One region of the Brevibacillus sp. JB24b genome, then DNA from elsewhere that is predicted to be linked to it. Evidence: predicted binding sites of a transcription regulator. Region 1 holds the regulator's gene; each other region holds the start of a gene.
The links. The regulator LexA, encoded in region 1, represses DNA repair genes until DNA is damaged. The targets are predictions, from matches to a motif close to CGAACATATGTTCG.
Positions count from the first base shown of each region.

Region 2: a site for LexA is predicted at 4,001-4,014, ahead of dinB (DNA polymerase IV). Genes of this name have one in related genera too.
Region 3: a site for LexA is predicted at 1,233-1,246, ahead of ACQV1I_RS21865 (YolD-like family protein). Genes of this name have one in related genera too.

Region 1 covers NZ_JBNVQV010000001.1:3,442,620-3,449,760, reverse strand. The annotation lists gene ACQV1I_RS16080 (GNAT family N-acetyltransferase) at 1-52, shown strand, start outside; gene ACQV1I_RS16075 (hypothetical protein) at 176-595, opposite strand; gene ACQV1I_RS16070 (DUF456 domain-containing protein) at 691-1,179, shown strand; partial or broken gene ACQV1I_RS16065 (isochorismatase family protein) at 1,364-1,761, opposite strand; gene lexA (transcriptional repressor LexA) at 1,879-2,499, opposite strand; gene ACQV1I_RS16055 (LysM peptidoglycan-binding domain-containing protein) at 2,661-3,047, shown strand; gene ACQV1I_RS16050 (DUF896 domain-containing protein) at 3,126-3,320, shown strand; fluoride riboswitch at 3,390-3,449, shown strand; gene crcB (fluoride efflux transporter CrcB) at 3,510-3,914, shown strand; gene crcB (fluoride efflux transporter CrcB) at 3,901-4,263, shown strand; gene ACQV1I_RS16035 (HelD family protein) at 4,341-6,584, shown strand; gene ACQV1I_RS16030 (OsmC family protein) at 6,703-7,089, opposite strand.
Region 2 covers NZ_JBNVQV010000001.1:3,750,246-3,757,386, forward strand. The annotation lists gene ACQV1I_RS17520 (YolD-like family protein) at 77-427, opposite strand; gene ACQV1I_RS17525 (MarR family winged helix-turn-helix transcriptional regulator) at 560-1,006, shown strand; gene ACQV1I_RS17530 (MFS transporter) at 1,019-2,287, shown strand; gene ACQV1I_RS17535 (hypothetical protein) at 2,334-2,753, opposite strand; gene dinB (DNA polymerase IV) at 2,750-3,985, opposite strand; gene ACQV1I_RS17545 (MarR family winged helix-turn-helix transcriptional regulator) at 4,236-4,775, shown strand; gene ACQV1I_RS17550 (YncE family protein) at 4,956-6,005, shown strand; gene ACQV1I_RS17555 (MBL fold metallo-hydrolase) at 6,215-6,880, shown strand.
Region 3 covers NZ_JBNVQV010000001.1:4,661,994-4,669,134, reverse strand. The annotation lists gene ACQV1I_RS21885 (hypothetical protein) at 1-28, opposite strand, end outside; gene ACQV1I_RS21880 (hypothetical protein) at 149-355, opposite strand; gene ACQV1I_RS21875 (hypothetical protein) at 458-778, shown strand; gene ACQV1I_RS21870 (hypothetical protein) at 822-1,115, shown strand; gene ACQV1I_RS21865 (YolD-like family protein) at 1,266-1,604, shown strand; gene ACQV1I_RS21860 (helix-turn-helix domain-containing protein) at 1,719-2,126, opposite strand; gene ACQV1I_RS21855 (alpha/beta hydrolase) at 2,653-3,675, opposite strand; gene ACQV1I_RS21850 (hypothetical protein) at 3,859-4,392, shown strand; gene ACQV1I_RS21845 (GerAB/ArcD/ProY family transporter) at 4,570-5,661, shown strand; gene ACQV1I_RS21840 (hypothetical protein) at 6,062-6,415, shown strand; tRNA gene ACQV1I_RS21835 (tRNA-Ser) at 6,539-6,631, shown strand; tRNA gene ACQV1I_RS21830 (tRNA-His) at 6,660-6,735, shown strand; gene ACQV1I_RS21825 (suppressor of fused domain protein) at 6,902-7,141, shown strand, end outside.

The DNA of each region.
Region 1 (7,141 bases):
TCCCATTCAAAAATTCTCGTCAATAGGTATTCAAAAAAGAGGAGGAGAATGAAAGATAATCTAGCATCTAAAATGGTGCTTATTTTATTGAAACTTATCATTCTCCTACAAACAGTCTTAGTAAGTACAGCGGATGTAAGTGGTGATTGTTGATAAGTATAGGATTTATTAAAGTCTAGTGAATAGTCACGTTACCTGAAATAGTGACAGGATTAATACCAGAGTTTTGTAGAAGAACAATCCAATGTGAATTTCGTGGCACAGTTACGGTAGATCCTTTTGGATAAATTTTTTCAGCTCCATACCGATTTGCATTCAGTAGGTACCACCCCAGCGTATCTACATGCTTGTCAAATGTAACAGTTACGGTACCACCTTTAGCTAGGAAAAAAGGTCCTGTGACCCCAGCTTCTCCATATCCTCTATCCCATTCCTTTACTGTTAATGCAAATGGAATAGAAAATTGACTGTAAGCATTACTACTCATACTTACTTGAGTTGTACTATGCTTTTCTTGAGCAGCATAACTAGTCGAGGACAGTAAGAAAACAACAGGTATTGCCAATAAAGAATAGAAGAAACGTATACCAAACAAGAAAAGGAAAACTTGTAAACAAAAATGAAACGTAGGAGAGCATTGATACGTACATATAGAAAACGGGTAAGATGCAACAAAGAGGGGGTTTAAACATGGATGTTTTATTGTGGTTGATCGTTATTCTCTTATTCGGTCTTAGTATCGCCGGCATCTTCTTGCCAGTGTTACCTGATACCGTTTTATTATGGGGCGGTTTCTTATTGTATCAGTTTGCGATTGCCGATCCGGGGGCAGGACTGCCGGTTTCCTTCTGGTGGGGAATGGGAATTTTGAGTGTGATGTTATATGGTGCTGACTTAATGACCAATATGTATTTTGTTAAAAAGTATGGCGGATCAAAGGCATCAGCAATTGGCTCAATATTAGGTATTATCATTGGTGTATTTACGTTTCCGCCATTTGGTATGATTATTCTTCCATTTGTATTTGTATTATTAATTGAAATGCTGATGCAAAAACAACCGGCTGAACGAGCTTTTAAGATAGCTATAGGAAGCCTCATTGGATTCTTCAGTAGTGCTATTGTGAAAATCTTTATTCAACTAATCATGATTATCTGGTTCTTTATTGTAGCTTTGTAAAAATTTTTTGTGGATAATCAAATCAGGTATTGAATTTTTGATCTAATGAACAAAACCGAGATTGTCAATTATTTTCTCTATGATCAACTGGAGAGAAAAGCGGCAATCTTGGTTTATTTTTTGTTCTTGAACAGGATTGGTCTTAATGGTAGAGTTTTGGTGCTCTTTTGAGAGTATGCCAACCTTACTTTTTCCGATAATGATTGTGAGTCGGAGAAAACAGATTTTCACGCGCATATCTTACAAGGGAAAAATAATCCACATGATCATGTCCATGTAACACCCGATTATGGTGAGTAATCATCTGTTCGGCAGGTAAACTGGTTGAATCTGTTGTAGAATGTCCGTCTCCAACTAGTGTTACATCAAAGCCATATATAGTAGCCGTTCTGACGGCTGTGTCAATACAGAGTTCTGTTTCAGCCCATCATGATTAGATGCTGTATCTGGTGATCTATGAATGCTCGAATGGATTTCAAAGCCCGTTCCATTCCCCTTAGCAACATCTTTATCTCTACTAAAGATGACGTAATAATCTGAATTAACTGCTTGTTGTATGACAGCATTAATCGAAAGTAATAGAAACGGTTGCTAGCTAAAAGGTTCAGAACGAAAAAACTCTTGGTGAGTATGATCTTTACCAAGAGTTTTTTCGTTCAAGCACGTTAGAAGTCAGCAAGTAAATTAAAATTCAATGTACTAGTGGAAAAGGCGGTAAACGCCAATCACTTTACCTAGAATTGTAACGCTATCTAAAATGATTGGTTCAAGCTGAGAGTTTTCTGGCTGAAGACGGAAGTGCGTTTTCTCTTTAAAGAAACGCTTAACAGTTGCTTCATCCTCTTCTGTCATCGCTACCACGATATCACCGTTATTGGCTACATTTTGTTGGCGAACAATTACGTAGTCGCCATCTAAAATGCCTGCCTCAATCATACTCTCTCCCATAACGCGCAACATGAAAACATTGTCAGACGTAACGATGTTTTCTGGCAATGGAAAATATTCTTCCACTTGTTCAATAGCTGCAATAGGCTGACCTGCCGTTACCTTACCAACCATTGGAACACGAACAATGGAGCTTTCATAATCATCCTGTATACGAGTTTCGTCCAATAGTTCAATAGCACGTGGCTTAGTAGGATCGCGGCGGATTAAGCCCTTTTTTTCAAGTCGTGCAAGATGACCGTGAACAGTGGAACTGGAAGCTAGTCCTACCGCTTCACCGATTTCTCGGACAGACGGGGGATAACCTTTATCTTTTACTTCCTTACGAATAAAATCAATGATCGCTTGTTGGCGATTGGAGAGTTTGGACATTTCGAACACCTCATTCTCTCGATCCAGATATTTTCTACATTATACCATGAGAATTTGCGTTCGACAAACATTAGTTCGATTTTGCCTACTTGACAGGAATGTTTGTTCGCATTATGATTATGCTATCGAAATGAGAACAAACGTTTGCGAGGGTGATGATAATGATGGTACAATCTAGCAATTGTCAGAATCTATACAAAGATAAAACAAGAACAACGACGAATAAGGACACGTTGGTACACTATAGAAGAGGGATAACACGCGGGCAGGCTATAGTAACGATACTGCTCATCATAATAGTATCCTTTGCAGCAGGCAGTATGATTTTTGGAAAAGAAAAAGTGGCTATTGCAGCTCCCAATACACAGCAAGAAGCTCTTGTCATTACCATTCAGCCAGGTGATACGCTGTGGAGTATTGCGGAAGCATATCAGCAGGAATCCGGGTTATCAGTTAGGGAACTAAAGGAAGAGATCATGATACGAAATCAATTAGATAGCCCAATGATTTATGCAGGAAATAATCTCGTTATTCCAGCATACCGGTAGGCTTTAAACCATAATTTATATCTCCTCTCTTTGGTCTTGTGTTATAATAAAGAGAAGTTAGTTGAGGAGGTATCACCATTGGTTACTGATGCAGAGGTAAAACGTATTAATGAATTAGCCAAGAAATCGAAGGGTGTTGGCTTAACTCCAGAAGAAAAAGCGGAGCAACAAGTTCTTCGTCAAAAATACATTGATGCTATGAAGGCTTCCTTGAAATCTAGTTTAGACTCGATCCGTTATGTAGAGGATGAGGAACCTAAGCATAAGCACTAGTCTATGTGATTTCTTTAAATAATCCACGTAGGAATAGTGCCGTTGATTAGGGTTACTTACAATTACAAGCAAATAAGAGGCGATGGAGTTCGCCCGAAGCGCCGTTAGGCTAATGACTCCTACCAGTAATATTGCTGGTAGGAGTTTGTTTGTATATGTGTCAGAAATAGATGATAGAGGAGGGAGTGCATGTCATTTTTTATTGTTGGACTATCAGGAATGATGGGGGCTGTATCTCGATATTTACTAGGAGCATGGACATCGGGCTGGTGGGGGCTTTCATTTCCTTTAGGAACGCTAGTAATTAATTTCATAGGCTGCATTGGATTAGGCATTCTCAATCAATATATCCTAACTCGAAATCAACTGCCTTCCTGGTTTACCGTAGGAGTAGGAACAGGGTTTATTGGCTCTTTTACTACCTTTTCGACTTTTAGTGTAGAGACGCTAACTCTTTGGCATCAGCATCAATATATGCTAGCGATTTGTTATGTGTTGGCCAGTCTATGGGGAGGGTTATTAATGGCATGGCTTGGTTCTTTGATAGGTACTCGATTAGCACAGAGAGGGAGCGAGACTGATGCTATTGAATAGTATAGGAGTAGCATTAGGCGGGTGTCTGGGAGCAGTGGCTCGCTATGGAATCAGTCTGCTGATAAATCGGCGTTATCAAGGAATGTTTCCATTGGCAACCTGCTGTATCAATATTCTTGGATGTTTTTTATTAGGTATAATAACAAGCTCTTCATTGGCCCCATTTTTTGTGGTAATGGCAGGAACAGGTTTTATGGGAGCTTTCACTACCTTTTCGACATATAAATGGGAAAGCTACTCTTTATTCACCAAAAAACGTTACCAGATAGGAATCATATACTTACTTATCAGTTATTCCTTGGGAATTTCATCTGCCGCACTGGGGATGTTTCTCGGAGTACATTTGTGATTTCTAAGATTGTCCTTGGATTTGTTATTTTGTTTTGATAAGATAAATATTCGTTTGATGAAAAGGAGGTTAGACATGTGACCATTCATCATCCTGCATATAAGGAAGAACAAGACCGGCTGGATAAAACGGTACATACCATTGAAAAGGAGATTGGACAGCTCCGAGAAGATCTGCGAGAGGCAACGGATGATTATGTTAAACAAGTAGTCAATTCTTCGAAAGCAAGGGATCTCTTTCATTTGGAAAGCTCCGTGAAAAAGCCCTACTTTGGTCGAGTGGATTTCATGAAGGAAGAAACGTATGAAATGGATTCCGTATACATCGGAAAACGTGGGATCGTAGAACGCGACACAATGGATAGTGTTGTAGTAGATTGGCGTGCACCTATTGCCAGTCTTTATTACAGTGGGGAGAACAAGGATGCTTTTTACCGAACACTTCAGGGAATTGTACGTGGAGAAGTAAAGCTAAAACGTAATTTTGCTATAGAAGATGCTCGGATTACAGGAATATATGATGGAGCTTTAAAAGAAAAAATTCATCGCGAGATTGGGGCGCCAGAGGATTTTCTTGAAGAAGGCTATATAGACGAATTTTTAGCTTCTAGTCTGAATCAAAATAACGATAGTCGATTAAAAGATATCGTTGCTACAATTCAAACGGAACAGAATGATATCATTCGTGCTGAAAAAGATCGGGCTATTGTAGTACAAGGAGTAGCAGGAAGCGGAAAGACTACGATTGCATTACACCGATTGTCCTATTTGATTTATAATTACCAGCATTTGATCGCTTCCAAGAAATTTATGGTATTTGCGCCAAATAAGCTGTTTTTAACATATATCTCTGATGTATTACCCGAATTAGGCGTGGAGGATGTGCAGCAAGCAACTTTCACCGAGTGGGCAGCCAAACAGGTAAAGGTGCTTTTGCCAAAAGGATGGCGAATTGTTGATCCGAGCAAACCATTGCTACTTTTCTTTGAAGACGATACAAGCAAGCAGATGGAGCAACGTAAAGCGTGGAATCGGATGTCATTTAAGGGTTCTATTCACTGTCATAATATGTTAGATCGGTATATGAATTATTTGCTACATGAACTAATAACCTATAAGGATTTGCGATTTATTTATAATAAGACAAAGCATGTGTTTGAAATGAAAAAAGCAGATATTCGCCAGTTGTTTATTGATGAATTTGCTCATTTACCATATCAACGGAGAAGAGAAGCTTTAGCTAAGCATGTGAAACAACAGATGACGCAACAATTATTTACTCATTTGAGGGAAGCAAAAATTGATCTGGATAAGCCTAGCTTATTGCGTTTTGAGAAAAAAATAGATGAATTACTTGCTTTGTATTTAGGTAAGTGGCCAAGTATAGATGTGTTTAGTGTGTATGCGCAACTATTGCAAGATTGGGAGCTGATACGCAAGCTTACCAGTGAAGAAATTCCGGATGAAGTGCTGCAAGATGTTGTGGAGACTTCAAAATCATTAATAGAGGAAGAACGTATAGAAGCAGAAGATCTTGCTCCTATTTTATATCTTCGTCATCTGCTGGAAGGAAGCGGGAAGGAAGCACCTTTTGATCATACGGTGATTGATGAAGCTCAGGATTTGAGTTATGTAGAGATTTTAGTGCTTTCTTTACACACAAAAAATGAGTCAATGACTATCGTAGGGGATTTGGCTCAAGGTATTCATGCCTACCGTGGATTAGATAGCTGGCAGCCAGTTTTACGAAATATCTTCAAAAAGAAAACAGACTTTTATACATTAGAGCAGAGCTATCGTTCGACTATTGAAATTATGAATTGGTCCAATGTTGTTCTAGAGGGCACTCACTTACCGGAAATTACAGAGGCCAAGCCAGTGTTGCGTCATGGTGAGGAACCGCTATTCTTACGGGCCAAAAGCCTAAGCAACATGCTAGAGGATATTAAAAAACGAGTCGAAAAGTTTCTAGATGTTGGTCATCAAACGGTGGCGATTGTAACCAAAACCATACATGAGAGTAAAAAAATTGCCAAGGCATTAAAAGAAAAAGGTCTTGAGCTACATCATTTGGGTGTAAAAGATAAGGAATTTCCCGGTGGAGTAACGGTTCTTCCTGCTTATCTGACGAAAGGGTTGCAATTTGATGTAGTAATTGTCCTACACGTAGATAATGAACATTACAGGAACAATGTGATGGATGCCAAGCTACTTTATGTAACAATGTCTCGTCCTGTACATCAACTTCTACTATATATTCAAGGGGAAGCTAAGGTGACACCATGGCTAGAGGCAAAAGCAAATGCTATACAAGAAATATGAAATGAAAAATAATGCAAGGTAATACTAAAAAATCATGAAAGCTTCCCAGAATGAACGATTGTTTGAGTACGATCAGTTCAGGTAAAGCAATCATGGTTTTTGCTTTGGTTGTATATGCTTATACTTTTGAAATGATCACTTGTTCTACTACTTCAATGTTTGGATTGAGTGACTGGATAATGGTGCAATTAGAAGGTATTAAGCGCAAAGCCTTTTCCAGCTTCTCCTGTACAAGGTCAGAACCTGCAATGGTATAAACCAAGCTTACCTTCGTCAAAGGATTAGGAGCATCCTCACTTTGCACGGCATCAATTTGGAGGGTTAGCGAATCGTACGAAATACGTTGTTTTTCTAAGATGCGGGTGAAGACGATTTGGCTACAGCCAGCAATTGCAGAAACTAGCAAATCAATTGGTTTAAAGCCACTCTGACGATCACTAGAGATGGTCAAATTCTCAAAGGGGAGTGTTGTTTGCAAGGTTTGATTAATCTGAGTGAATTGCATGATCCTTCCTCCTGTTTAAAAAAATAGAGCAACCACGAAGAAGAGTGTTCTT
Region 2 (7,141 bases), 310 kb from region 1:
TCTCTCTATTTCCATGATATTTACTCACATTTATTTTATTTTTTTCCTCGATTTATTTTCCGACCCTCACAAATTTTCACCAGATATCCTCCACTTCAGCAGCCAAAATAGTCTGGTAGCTAATCCAAGACACCCCGTTCTGTGTCTGTAGCTTAAGTCGTTGTGACACAGGATCAACATGCAGAGCATGCCCGATAATACGTTGTTCTCCCTTATCATCGTAATAACGCAGTGTCAGCAAACGCTTTTGTTGTAAACCTTGGAACAATATGGCACTAATAGTGACACGCTCCTCCTCGTCTAAGTCAGGTGGACAGTATCTCTCTTGCTCTGCTTTCATTCGTAAATATAGGTCTCGATGCTCTGGCAAGATAAATCGGCTAGACGCAAAAAGATTTTCCTTCTTGGAAACAGGCTTGTTTTTCATGATTGTCACTGCTTTCTTTTTTCGTTTTTCAATGATACTAAAAACTTGTTTCAACTACATATATTTACAAGAATAATTGTCTTACATATAATTGTTGTAGCAAGTATTTTTTCTAAGAAAGGAGGAGCCCCTTTGAGTAAACAAATTGTTTCTGAGGACTCTATCGGCTTTATGCTGGGTCAGACCTACCGCAAGATCGTTTATCTGCTCTCTTCACGCTTAAAGGAATTTGACATTACTACCGAACAATTTTCACTTTTGTATCAATTGGATAAACAAGACGGTATTAATCAAAAAGAACTAGCACACCGTACATCCAAAGATCAGCCAACAACAACCCGAATTTTAGATGCACTATATAAAAAAGGCTTGATTCACAAAAAAACGTCTGAAAATGATCGCCGTGCTTTTTTGCTTTTCTTAACCGATGCTGGCAAAGAAATGGTCAAACAGACACTCCCCATCGAGCAACAAACGATTCAGGAAGCACTCCACAACATCTCGGATGCTGATCTAGCGTTTATGAAACAGCTTTTACAACAAATGAGTGAGAATGCTCAAAAACAGATAGAGTCTTAGGAGTGGTACGTTTTGATAGGAGAACAAGAGAAACTTTGGTCCAAAAAATTTATACTGTTAACAGTCTGTAATCTGTTGTTATTTCTTAACTTACAAATGATCCTTCCCGCTTTCCCGGCCTATGTCAAAGAGACCTTCTATGCTACTGATTTTACGATCAGTCTAGTAACAAGTCTCTTTGCCTTGTCTGCCATTGTGACGCGGTTATTCGCAGGGGAACTCTTGAAGCAGGGGAAGATCACTTTCCTACTATTCACAGGATTGGTAATTGCTGCCCTCTCTACAGCCGGATACTATTGGTGTGGAACTATTGCCGTCTTGCTTGTTATGCGCGTTTGTTATGGAATTGGCTTTGGGATGTCTAGTACCACCTTTCCCACAATGGTTTCTCATGTCATTCCAATTCGCCGTATGGGAGAAGGTATGGGTTACTTCGGTCTATCTACCAGCCTAGCTATGTCTATTGCACCGATGATTGGATTATGGGTGTTAGCAACGTATGGCTTTGGTACATTGACTGCCTCTTCTACCTTGTTGATTTTATTGATTTTTCCCTTGCTGTACCTCGTTTTACCTAAGCAAAAATCAGTTGCAGCTGAAAATGCTGAGCCTACTATGCAAACAGATGCTAAGGCGTCCATTACGCAATCGGTGCAAGAATCCGTGCCATCCAATAGTCGCTCTCCCTTTCTGGATAAGAACATCTTGCTTCCCTGTTTGCTAAATCTTTTGCTATCAGTTACTTATGGCGGTTTACTTAGCTTTTTGGCCTTATTTGGAAAGGAAATACAAATTGACAATGTAGGTAACTTCTTTTTGTTTAATGCCTTAGCTATTCTGTGTATTCGTCCTCTATCCGGCAAGATTTTTGACCAAAAAGGGCATGTATCCGTTCTGATTCCTGGTGCTTTGTTCGTAATCGCTGGTCTACTCGCTCTCTCCTTCACGACTGGTATGATAGGTTTGATTTGTTCGGCTGTGTTGTATGGATTAGGCTACGGAACCTTACAACCCTCCATGCAGGCTTGGATCATTAAGGAAGTAAGCCCAGATAAGCGAGGAATGGCTAATGCTGCTTTTCTCAACTCCATTGACTTAGGAGTTGCCATCGGTTCTATGTTGCTCGGCGTAGTAGCATCGAGTGCCAATTATGCAATCATGTATCGCATCTCTGCTTTAGCTATGGTGACCTATTTGCTCGTTTATTTGTTCTTTTTAATGACACGTGGAAAGCGCATGAAAAGAGAGCTAGCTAAGCATGCTGAGAACGTAAAGATTTAACCGTAGAGAGTAAGGGCATGCAGGTAGATGGTAGTAGCATACAGGTTCATATCAATCTTTGGTTTTTAACCAAGCCCCTGCTTGTGCTACCTTTTCCTACATCATCTGGTTGCTTCTCTCCCGTCAGCCATTGTTGGACACGTGCCTGACATTCTGCCCGTAATAATTCGGGGGAATAGCGTAGCTCGTGTACATAGCCGTTGAGCCGAACCTGTACTCGATATAAGCCCCCTTTGGTCTGTGTGCCAATCACTTCGCATCCTCTGTCTAGTAGGGCTCTGCGCAGATAATGATGTCTACGCTCTGCCCAACGAGACAGGTGATCCAATAAATGAACATAGGAGAGAGACAATGGAATCTGTCGCAAAGTCTGCTGGTCCACCATCGCTACTTTAAACAACAAACCAAATAAAATAGATTCGCGCACATGCTCCTGCCACTCAAGTGGAACGGCTGGCTGACTCATTTATAGTGCCCCCCAATCTTGTGTGCCCTCTCCTTCACTTGACCAGCCGCGAGTATCGATACTGCGCGTATAATCGCATCATTGCCAAAGCGAGATCGAATGCCATCCATGGTGTAGGCAAGAGATCGCTTTTTCATTTTGTCTTCAAATAAACTAAGCTGGCAAACATCATCTGGTGTCAATTGTCCAATGTGAACACCCACGCTACGTACCGGGGAATGCTCCCAATGACGCTCAAACAATTCTAAGACAGCTGCATAAATCGTCATCACATCGTTGGTTGGCTCTGGCATTTTCATCTGTCGAAAAAAACCTGTCGGCACGTCAAAATCCGCTCCTCGGCATCCTACAGCTACGACCCCGCCCATTAGTTGCTTGCTTCTAGCTCTTCTACACACTTCTTCACATAACTCCAACAAAACCACCTTAATCTCTTCTGCTGTATGATAGTCACGTGGTAATGTCATATGATGACCAATCCCCTTCTGAACATCATGCGCCTTAACCGATACAGGTGACTCATCAATGCCATGTGCAGTCCGCCAGAGCACTTCTCCATTTACTCCAAAACGTTTAATCATGACATCAAGCGATGTTTCTGCTAACTGGCCAATCTTGTACATACCCATCCGATGAAGATGACGTTTCATCCGTGAACCTACGCCAAACAGCTTTTCGATGGGTAACTGCCACAGCGTATCAGATAGCCCCTCTTTTTTGAGCCAAAAAATCCCATCCCCTTGCTTTTTAGCCATATCGCAAGCCATTTTAGCCAAAACCTTATTTTCGCCAATTCCTACTCGGCAGACTACTCCTGTCTCCATGAGAACACGCTGTCTAATCTTAGTCGCAATCGCCTCTGGATCATTCCCAAATAATCGCAAGCTACCCGTAATATCGAGAAACTGTTCGTCAATCGAGAAAGGCTCCACTAAGTCGGTAAAGGATTCAAAGATAGTCGTAATTTGCGCTGCTACCTCCAAATAACGTTGCATGCGGGGGCGCACTACCACAAGATGTCGGCATTTTTGTTCAGCTTTCCACAAGGGTTCTGCTGTGGTCACACCATATGCTTTCGCTAACGAACAAGCAGCTAGTACCACACCGCTCCGCCTCTTTGGATCACCAGCCACCACGACAGCTTGATCACGAAGTTCTGGATTAGCCGCTTTCTCAACGCTTGCGTAAAAGCTTTGCATATCAATTAGAAAAATCACCCGCTTCTTGTGCACCTCAAACACTCCTATCGAACGTATATTCTCGTCGAATAGTATACCAAACACTTGTTCTTATTTATACTATGAACCAGAAGGTAATTTTATACAGTGATCAAGTGCATCGGGATAAAAAATATCATTTACCATATAATTGCATTTATTTGAAATTAATGCTATGATAGCAACATTCTAATTAGCCTACCTAACTATATGGATATGTAGTCTCAAAAGGAGCACGTTCATGAAAAAAGACCACTCAGAAGCAATGATATCGAATAATGAATCCCTGTCCATGCAAATAGGAGCATACGAAGAGCTAATAAAGCAGACGATATCGAAGGACACGGACCCTATGCTAGCTAAGCTTGGATTAATCACACTATGGGTATCCGATAATGTATTAGATGCCATAGATATAGACTTGGCCCCTCTGGGAATCTCGGAAAGTAAATTAGGCTTCTTGTTGTTATTTATTTTAGATCAAAAAAACGAGAAAGAAGCTAGTATGAGTCCATCAGCTATAGCTGATCGGTTGGGGATCGAACGAGCTTCTGTCACAAGCATACTCGATTGGATGGAAAAACGAGGATTGATAATACGCGATCACCACCCACAAGATCGCAGACGATTAATCATTAAGATCACGGAAAAAGGAAGAGAGATTACGTTTCGCTCGTTACCGATTTTCTGGTCCTCTTGTGCCTCTTTGGTAGAGGAATTTACCAAAGAAGAATGTCGAGTTTTAGAGAAAGTCCTAACGAAAATGCATGAAAGTACAAGGGCAAAGCTAAAGAAAGAGAGATAGAGAGATAAATAAATAAATGAATCATACAGCTACCTTATTTTTTTCTCTATATAGTTAGATAACCTTATTATATGGATAGTTAATTATATGAAAGGAGGTGATGTCCTCTAGTAGATCTCTATTACACTGTTTTCCAAGCTGAACTTTTAAAACGTTACACAAACAAGGGGGGCAATCGTAATGAACGTTACTAAAAATCAGGCCATTTTATCAGTCGTTAGCTCAAACGGTCGCAATATTCATTTTTTTGATGCAAAAACATACGAAAAGGTAGGGAAAGTAACATCTCCTATTCCTGAACCACATGAGGTGTGTATTGATTCTAGACGTCAACTGTTATATGTAAGCATTACCTACCGTTCTGGAATTTATGGTCATGCGAAAGAAAACGGTCATGAAATCCTGGTTATCGATATCCCTACTTTTACCTTACTGGATACAATTGATATATCACCTGAGTTTGCTCCTCATGGATTAGCTTTTGATGAGCGCAACGACTTATTGTATGCCAGTGTAGAATCAAATGGTGGGGGCGTTATCGTTATTCATCCTGATACGCGACAAGTCATCAATCGGATATCTACTGGGGCAAAAGGCTCTCATTGGTTTGTGATTCATCCAGAAGGTACAAAAGGATATTCCGCTAATAAAGAAGCGCCATTTATTTCTGTTTTAGACTTACGTAAAAAAGAGCTAATGAAGAAAATTTCTGTTCCATTTGGTAGTGAAGAGCTGGCCATTTCGCCTAACGGTCACCGAGTTTATGTCCCTTCCCCAAGTCTCTCAAGTGATCATAAAAACGAACAGCCTACCCTTAGTATGATTGATACAGAAACAGATGTCATTATCAAAACGATAGCCTTTTCCGATATCATTCATCCTGTTCATGTGACAATTGACGGGAAGGTTTTACTCGGTCATCTACGCTATCAAGAAAAACCTTCAGCTATTACGAAGGACATCGTTGATTCAGTACCAGGATATGTATCGATTCTCGATGGGGAAACATTACAAGTCTTAGGCACGGTCGAAATAGATTTATTTCCTCTCAACATTCGCTCCTCCTCTGACGGAACCATTGGATATGTTTCCAATTTTAAATCAGGCACAGTAAGTGTATTAGATTTGATTCATTACAAGAAAATTCATACGCTTAAACTAGATCAGCAAGATCAGTCTGTTCCTTCTATACATCCAAATGCTCATGGTATCGCCTATATAGAAATATAGAATGCTGTAATAAAGGAAAGCTAACGATGTGTATATGACACAGTTATCTTTCCTTTGCTACTTCCTATATACCAATAAAAGAATTCATTTAAGCGGCGGGGAACCGTTCTGTTATGTCGAGCGATTTATAGAGAAGATGTTGACAACAACTAAACCTACAGAATAATATTATTTTGCGTAAAAATTTTGTTTTACGGAGGCCCGATATTATGGAAATTTCAAAGGGAGTAGAAATGCTTCATCTAGATTTTCATGGGAATATTATTCACCCAATTCTTTTGTGGGATCAAGAAATGGCTGTTTTAATAGACACAGGATTCCCAGGGCAAATTGACGATTTACGCGTGGCCATGGAAAAGGTAGAAGTGTCGTTCGACAAACTAAAAGTTGTGATTTTGACGCATCAGGATGTGGATCATATAGGCAGTCTTCCTGAGATTTTGCAGGAGTGTGGTAATAATGTTAAAGTTTATGCACACGAACTGGATAAGCCGTATATTCAGGGGGAGATACCGCTTTTAAAAGACGGGCACCTTGAGAATCCCCCGAAAGGCAAAGTGGACGATACCTTGATTGACGGTCAGGAACTGCCGTTTTGCGGCGGGATTCGCGTCATCCATACTCCTGGGCATACTCCCGGGCATATCAGCCTTTATTTAAGGCAAAGTAAGACTCTCATTGCCGGGGATTCGATGTACAGTGTAAACGGGATTCTTGGGGGAATTCATGTCCCGACCACACCGGATATGAATGCAGCTCGTCTCTCTTTAAAAAAGTATGTAGACCTCGACATTGCATCCGTGGTTTGTTATCACGGGGGATTAAGTAATGTAAATGGTAATGATCAGATATTAGGACTTAGCCAAGGATTATAAAGTTAAAGTTTCAGCGGATTATCTTTTGGTGAAACGATGTTGTTACGCTAACGGGTATCGATAGTTCAAATAAACCAAAGCCAGTCTATCACTTCATTTTCGTGTTACGACTGGCTTTTTCTGTAGAGAGATTGATTAGTCTAATACTTTATTTTCTCTGGACACTGGAGCTTTAAGTTCTGACTGCCATTGTTATATACACAAAAGTACCCTAGCCTATCAAGTAAAAACCAGTCTACCCCTCTTTTAGGTTTAGACTGG
Region 3 (7,141 bases), 1.2 Mb from region 1:
GGGAGTATCCAACGGTAGCACGTCCCATAAAGAAGCACCTCCTTCGAATCATATTGGAAATACGATTCAGGAGGTGCTTTTTCCTCGTCTCAATTTACTGGGTCACTTCATAATAAACCGTTGGAGGGCTATTTTTGATGTGAAGGGATCATTTTTTATCTTTAGAGACGAAGCACAAAATACTAATAAATACGGATAAACCGATTAATATGAAAATAAAGTCAGGGGGGCCTCCACGCGAAAAGTTACCTGATGCAGCTTCTTTTATTGAGTTGGCTATTTCATGTAAAGAGTAGACAATTGCTACTGTTAAAAACGAAAAGCCTAATAATAGAAAGCCTACTAATTTATTCAATAAAACACTCCCTTTATTATTTGCATTTACTAGAAATAATGGTAACTATTAATAAAGATTATAAAGCTAAGCTCATTAATACTATCTTTACTGTTAGTTGGGGTGGTTTCTGTACCAAATGGAACCTTATCAGCTGCCGAAAAAACTCTAAACGTACAAATTGCAAATGACGAAAAAGAGTTTCTAAAACTGCTTAAAAATAGTAATAGCAATAAGTTGAGCGAAGAGAGCGCCAGAGTCACAGCTACTGTTGCTAATGCTGAAAAAGTATCCGTTGATATAATGGATGAAAAGTCTAAATTTTCTTTAAAAGAAGAATTCCCGGGTAATCTTAAATATTTTGGCGTAATTAATTTTGATGGGGATAAGTCACCTAAAAAACATAGAGATTTTAAACCCGCAGCCACAAACCACGGACAATAAAACCAGTATAGATATTGGAATACCTGGGGGAGTTACTTGGGAAGTGGACACAGGTGGCAGTGTTGATATTGAGACCAATTTCAGCCCTTCTAAAAATACCGTTACATGGGACGTAGTTAACGCTTCTTTTCTTTGGCAGGATTTCTATGTGATGAAGGACTTTGGTTTTACCAAAGGAGTGGAAATAGAATCTCCTAAGTCTAACAACGGATTCAACATGAAAGTATACTATAAGATATGGCATAACGAGCCTTACATTGGAATTGATTATGATGAATACTGGGATGATAATATCATCTATGACGAGAACAAAGAGGATTTGGATTTCAAAGACTAATCAAAATACCACGGTGAAAGATACAGTGAACCCCTGCCAGCTAAATATGGCGGGGGCTTTAATTTTGTAAATACCATTTCTAACCATTGCATAATCTCCTCACTATCTAATAGAATAAGAACATATATTCGCATTTGAGGAGTTGTTTGTATGGTTAGCAAAATACTTGATCCGCTTGTAACAAAATTCATCTTGCCAGAACATGCCGAAATGTTACGTCAGCTTCATGAGGATAAGAAGCTGATCGAGAAACCGATCATTGAAGAGGATGAGCTAGCCGAATTTTGCTACAGGATATCTGACTCTCGACAGTATGACTATGCTCTTACAATCAACTGGTGGAAAGCAACAAAAGGGGATAGGGGAGTAATTGGATCTGCTTGGGGCTGGGTAGAGAAGTTTGATTCCCAATTCAAACAGATTAAGCTGAAGAATGACGAGGATTTCTGGTGGATACCTGTAGAGGATGTAGTAGGTGTGGAATCCTAGCCCAGCAGTACCACTTAGATTTACATACAATGTATCGCTGTGGGAACAGGGATACAGCAAACACCCCATCGAATAAGATTTATGATGGGGTGTTTATGTTATTGTCGAGTAGCCTTAACTAAGTTTCTGGCTATCCCACCAACTAAAAATGGATTTTATTATTTTATTAAAGTCATCATAAAAAACCATTGTCAGAACTCCTAATATTGTTATTAATGCTGAAATTGATCCAGCATTAATAAACAACCCTATAAACATAATAACAAATCCTACGTACAAACCAGTATCTTTGTTATCGGCGATGATTATCTTTTTTTTGAAGCTCTCGTTTCCTTTTATTAACTCATCTAGTGTTACATTGTATAACTCGCTAAGTAAAATCAAATTATCAATGTCAGGATAGCTTTTGTCATTTTCCCATTTATAGACAGCTTGTCTAGTCACACCAATTTTTTGAGCTATATCTTCTTGTGAAAGAGACTTTAATTCACGGAACTTTTTCAATTGCTGACCTAAACTCATTTCATTCATCCCTTTTTGTATCATCATTGCATATAAAGAAATAATTAGTAAAGAAACCATTGGTAACAATGCATGTAAACTAGTGGTTTACATCAGCAAATCCCGCCAGTATCGACCAAGCGGGGTCTTTTTTCGTCAAAACCTCCATTTACTCGTCAAAGGATTCGACATTCATAGAAAAGAAGTGTTGTAATGAGGTGTGGTAATTTGCATTGTATACGCGATTGTGGAAATATCTCTTTAAAAGTGATATGGAGCCAGTCCACCCAACACTTATGTCGTCTTTGAATCCGCATATTTTTCTGCGGATTCTTTTTCATTTCTTTTAGCATTTCTGCACCGAACGTAGGAAAAGGTACAAGAACGATGAAGTATTTTGGTGGCTACCTGTAGAAGAGGTGGTGAATGTGGAAACCTAACAGTAACTTCTTCATTTACATACAATGTATGGACTGAGGAACAGGGTTACAGAAAAACGTTAATGAATAGCGGTAAAAGGGGTTGTCATATTTTCAGTGATTTAATTTCACCTATTCCTATGCTTATTCAAAAACTCGATTGTTTTTTCTAATGTTTTTTCAGCATGAGAAGAGGAAAAATCAAATTGATACTCATGACCTAATTCAGACTTGGTTCCTTCAAATAAAACACTCTCCACTTCTACGTTATTTATTTGGAGAACATCTATAAGATCTGCTGAATGTGGTGCAAGAGGATCAGCATCTCCAACTGTCAAAAAGACAGGTGGATAATTAGGTGTTATCTGTTTAACTGTTGATATTTCATCTATTTTAGAGAATGATTTGATATCTTTTTCCCCTGTATATGACCAAAACATTGTATTAAAAAAAATCTTTCCTAATGTAGATGCATGAGGGTTATCAAATCTGTACATGTTATAAGGTCCGCAAAACAAGAGAAGGCCTTTTATTTGTTTGTTATCAATATGAGGCTGTATGTCCATTGTTTTTGCTAGTTTTTCATTAGAGATTACTGCTGCAGTTTGACTAGCGATTTGAGCACCCGCTGAATCACCTCCAATGAACAAACGATTCATATCGCCTCCGTATTGAGCAATATTCTCTTGCAAGTATTTCAGAGCTTGATTTGCTTGAATTATTGGACCAGGGTACTTTTGAGCTGGTGCAATTGCATAGTTTATATTTGCCACTACATATCCTGCGTAAGCTAGTGACATCCCGTACTCCTGTGTTTGTTCTTTACTACCTGATATGAATCCACCTCCGTGTATCCACATAATAACAGGAAGATTTTTATTGGAATTTTTGGGATAGTAAATATCTAAAATACTATTTTCAAGTCCAGCCTCGTCATAAACAATATCTTTTTTTACAACAACTTGCTTTTTAATCGTTTCAATGTTTTTAGGTGATGCAAACGGTTTTGCTTCGAATATTTGTTTGATTACTAGAGCTTTAAGGGCAGGAGTAAACTGATTAGTAACGGATATAAGTAATATAGGAATGACAATGATAGAGATCAGAATCATCCATCGTTTTTTCTGATAAAATTTTTTCTTTGTTGTCAACTGTGTTTCACCTCTTTTTCTGTTAGTTATTATCTTCCACGCACCCATCAAACATGTATCGATGTAGCTACGATACTCTATCATGTACGATTTCCATTGTTAATGTTGAAAGGGGGGCTGGATATTATTTATGCTAAACAAGTGTAAGAATAGATTGAACCTAGAAAATGGAGGCTTGTCTCAATGGAAGAAATTTTGGAACAGGTAGCAAGGCTAGCAGAGCAACTACATCGGAAAAATATTTCTTTTGCCTTAGGTGGTAGTACTCTGTTATACAGCTTAGGACTGGAAAAGGAATTTCGCGATATCGATCTCACCACTGATGCATCAGTAGAACAGTTGAGGGAAGCATTAACGGAGTATCCTGTGAAAGTAGAGAATTCTGGTGATGGTATTTATAATACTCATTATCGTTTATCAGTGGAGTTAAATGGGAAGGATATTGATTTTATGGGGAGTTTTTCAGTGAAAACAAAGACAGGTATATGTTATCTCCCTTGCTTACCAGCTTATGAATGGAGAGGTATTCCAGTATGTGCTCCTGAGGTTTGGGCTGTAGCCTATCAGCTGATAGGACGTATTCAAAAAGCAGAAAGAATATATGGATATCTGGAAGAGCATGGTACCAATCAAGAGGTTTGTAAACGATTATTAGAGGAACCGTTGCCTGAAGAGGTGAAACAAAGAGTACTTTCTTTAACCGATTATAGTTCATAACCTTATCCTAGGCTCTAACAATCAATGCTACTGTCTTACATAAGCTTATTTCTTGTCTAGTGATAGGAATATCCTATCCTTTTTCTGCGGATATTACTTTTATACACAGGTTATACTCTCAAATTTCCTGCTAGCGAACGGATAAGGAAGATGTTTAGAAATAGGAGGGACATGTTAGTGCCTACGTTCATGAAGAAAGAGATTTCTCTCCTACATTTTATTTTAATCTTAACTAGCATCGAGCTGGGAGCAAGCATTTTGACGCTTCCTGCAGAGCTTGCGCAGGAAACTGGAACGGATGGCTGGATCTCCATTATCATTGGATATGTTCTTGCTACAGTCGTTAGTTTATGTATTATTAAGGTCATGTCAAAACATCCAGAAAAGACAATGCAACAAATACTCAATATCTATTTCTCCTCTTTAGTAGGGAAATTTATTATAGTTGTCTGGATTATATATGCCTTTATCAGTGCATTCTCTATTTTTATTTCGAGTATCTACATTATTAATGAATGGATACTCCCAAATACATCTAATTATTTTATTGCTGTTCTATTTCTTGTTCCCATCTTTATGGCAGTACGTGGTGGCATCCGTATGATTAGCGGATTTCAGGTTGTCGTGTTTTTTTCAACTCTATGGTTATTACTGGTTCTCCTTTTTCCGTTACATCATAGTCATATCATGTTTCTGTTACCAATCCTAAAAGAGGGCTGGGGACCTGTTATTCAGGGCGTAAGGATCTCAGTTTTTGCCTTCTTAGGCTTTGAATTGTCATATATCTTTTATCCATATATCAAAAATAAACAATATGCAGTAAAGGGCATTATTATTGCCAATTCAATCACTTTGCTTATTTATTTACAAATCACACTAATTTGCTATGTAGTTTTTAGTCCTGATGAAATTACAAAGTATATCTGGCCTACTCTAACATTGGTGAAACCGATACGCTTCTCATTTCTGGAGCGTTTTGAAATTGTCTACGTTTCTTTTTATATCCTAATCTTTTTATCATCGGTTATTCCTTATCTATTTTTTGTTACAGAAAGTATCTCTGAGCTTATGAAAAGAAGAAGTCGGTCACATTTATATATGGTTTTAGGTATTTTTATAGTGAGCTATTTGTCTTATCAACCGCATTTTACGAACATAAACTTGTTTAATACCATTTTGCCTCCTTTTTCTTATATCGTAGCTTTTGCTTTTCCTGTCTTCTTGTGGCTATATGTGATGATCGTATCGAAGAGAACAGACAAAGAGTAAGTAATGAAAACAACCGGTTCCAGTAAGAAATAATCTGTAAGCGAGGTAGTTCATAGAATGAGCTACCTCTTTTTAATGGAATAAGTGAAAGAATGTGCAGGATTGATTTGCAGTAGGATGCGCCATAACGAAATCTCTGTACTGATTTTGCTATACAATTCTCAAGTAGTGACACAAAAACAGTGATCTAATCTGGTCACTGTTTTTTTTTTGCATCCGATGCCGTATACAGAAACAGAGGAGTATATATTCAGGAAGCGCTAGCTGTATATAGTCAGCGTTAGGTATCGGGAAAGGTTGGAATAGACATCTAACATATTTGAACTGTTAATCTGCTAGTGAATTCCGGAAGAATATGGTAGAATATTGAAAAAGTGTTAATGGCAAGGTGTTGGTTAGCATGAAATTTATTCAATCTCCTATATGGAATTTAATGGCAATTATTTTTTGCTCTCCGTTATTATTTCTCACAATGTATATGGATTACAAACAAGGTAGCGCATGGATGTATTTAGTGTCCATGATCTTATTGCCCTTGTGTGTGAATAAATTCAGATATATTTTGGGGGGCATTGCTATTTCAATGGCTGTAACCATAGTCCTTTCTCACTATTTTATGGGTGGAAGCGATGCTTACTTTGAGCCATTGACAGCAGAGCTGGTCGCACTAATTCTTTCCGTGTTGTTTGCTTTTCCACAATTGCTGTTATACCAGGTGATTAAGCTTGTTTTTCAAAAAGAAAGATCAGAATAAATTGAAAAAAATGGCGGTTACATCTCATTCGGTAACCGCTTACACTATTTATTTTAGAAATACAATAAAAACCCTTGTATTTTTAAAATAAATCTGCTATATTAGTTCTTGTATGAAACATATGGACAGGTGTCCGAGTGGCCGAAGGAGCACGATTGGAAATCGTGTAGGCGGGGTCGACCCGTCTCGTGGGTTCAAATCCCACTCTGTCCGCCATTTTACTTTATCTCTAATTTCATACATGGCGGTCGTGGCGAAGTGGTTAACGCATCGGATTGTGGCTCCGACACTCGTGGGTTCGATTCCCATCGATCGCCCCATCTTATTTTAAAGACATATAACTGCTACGATTAAAACCCCTTTGTTGTTCAAGGAAACTTGAAGACAAGGGGTTTTTTGATGAATTCGAGTTTCTTTTGGAACTGTATTTATGTTGTAGCATAGGCTTATATAAGGAGAATAATGATAAGTGGGAGGGGGAGAAAGATGTTTGTACTTAAAATAATGCTACTGATAATCTCGTTTCTGCTACTGCTTTTCTTTCTCTATCTCTTATCTAAGAAGAAAGAGTGTACCAAACAGCCAGAAATGCTAAAGGTCTGGATGGGTGTAGTCGAGCAGGCGGTTGCCGAGGTAGAATCTCACCCTACACAACATTCTCAGAAACACAGGTATCCAGAGATTGATAATGATGAGCCGAAAAATAAGCAAATAGATGTGACTTTG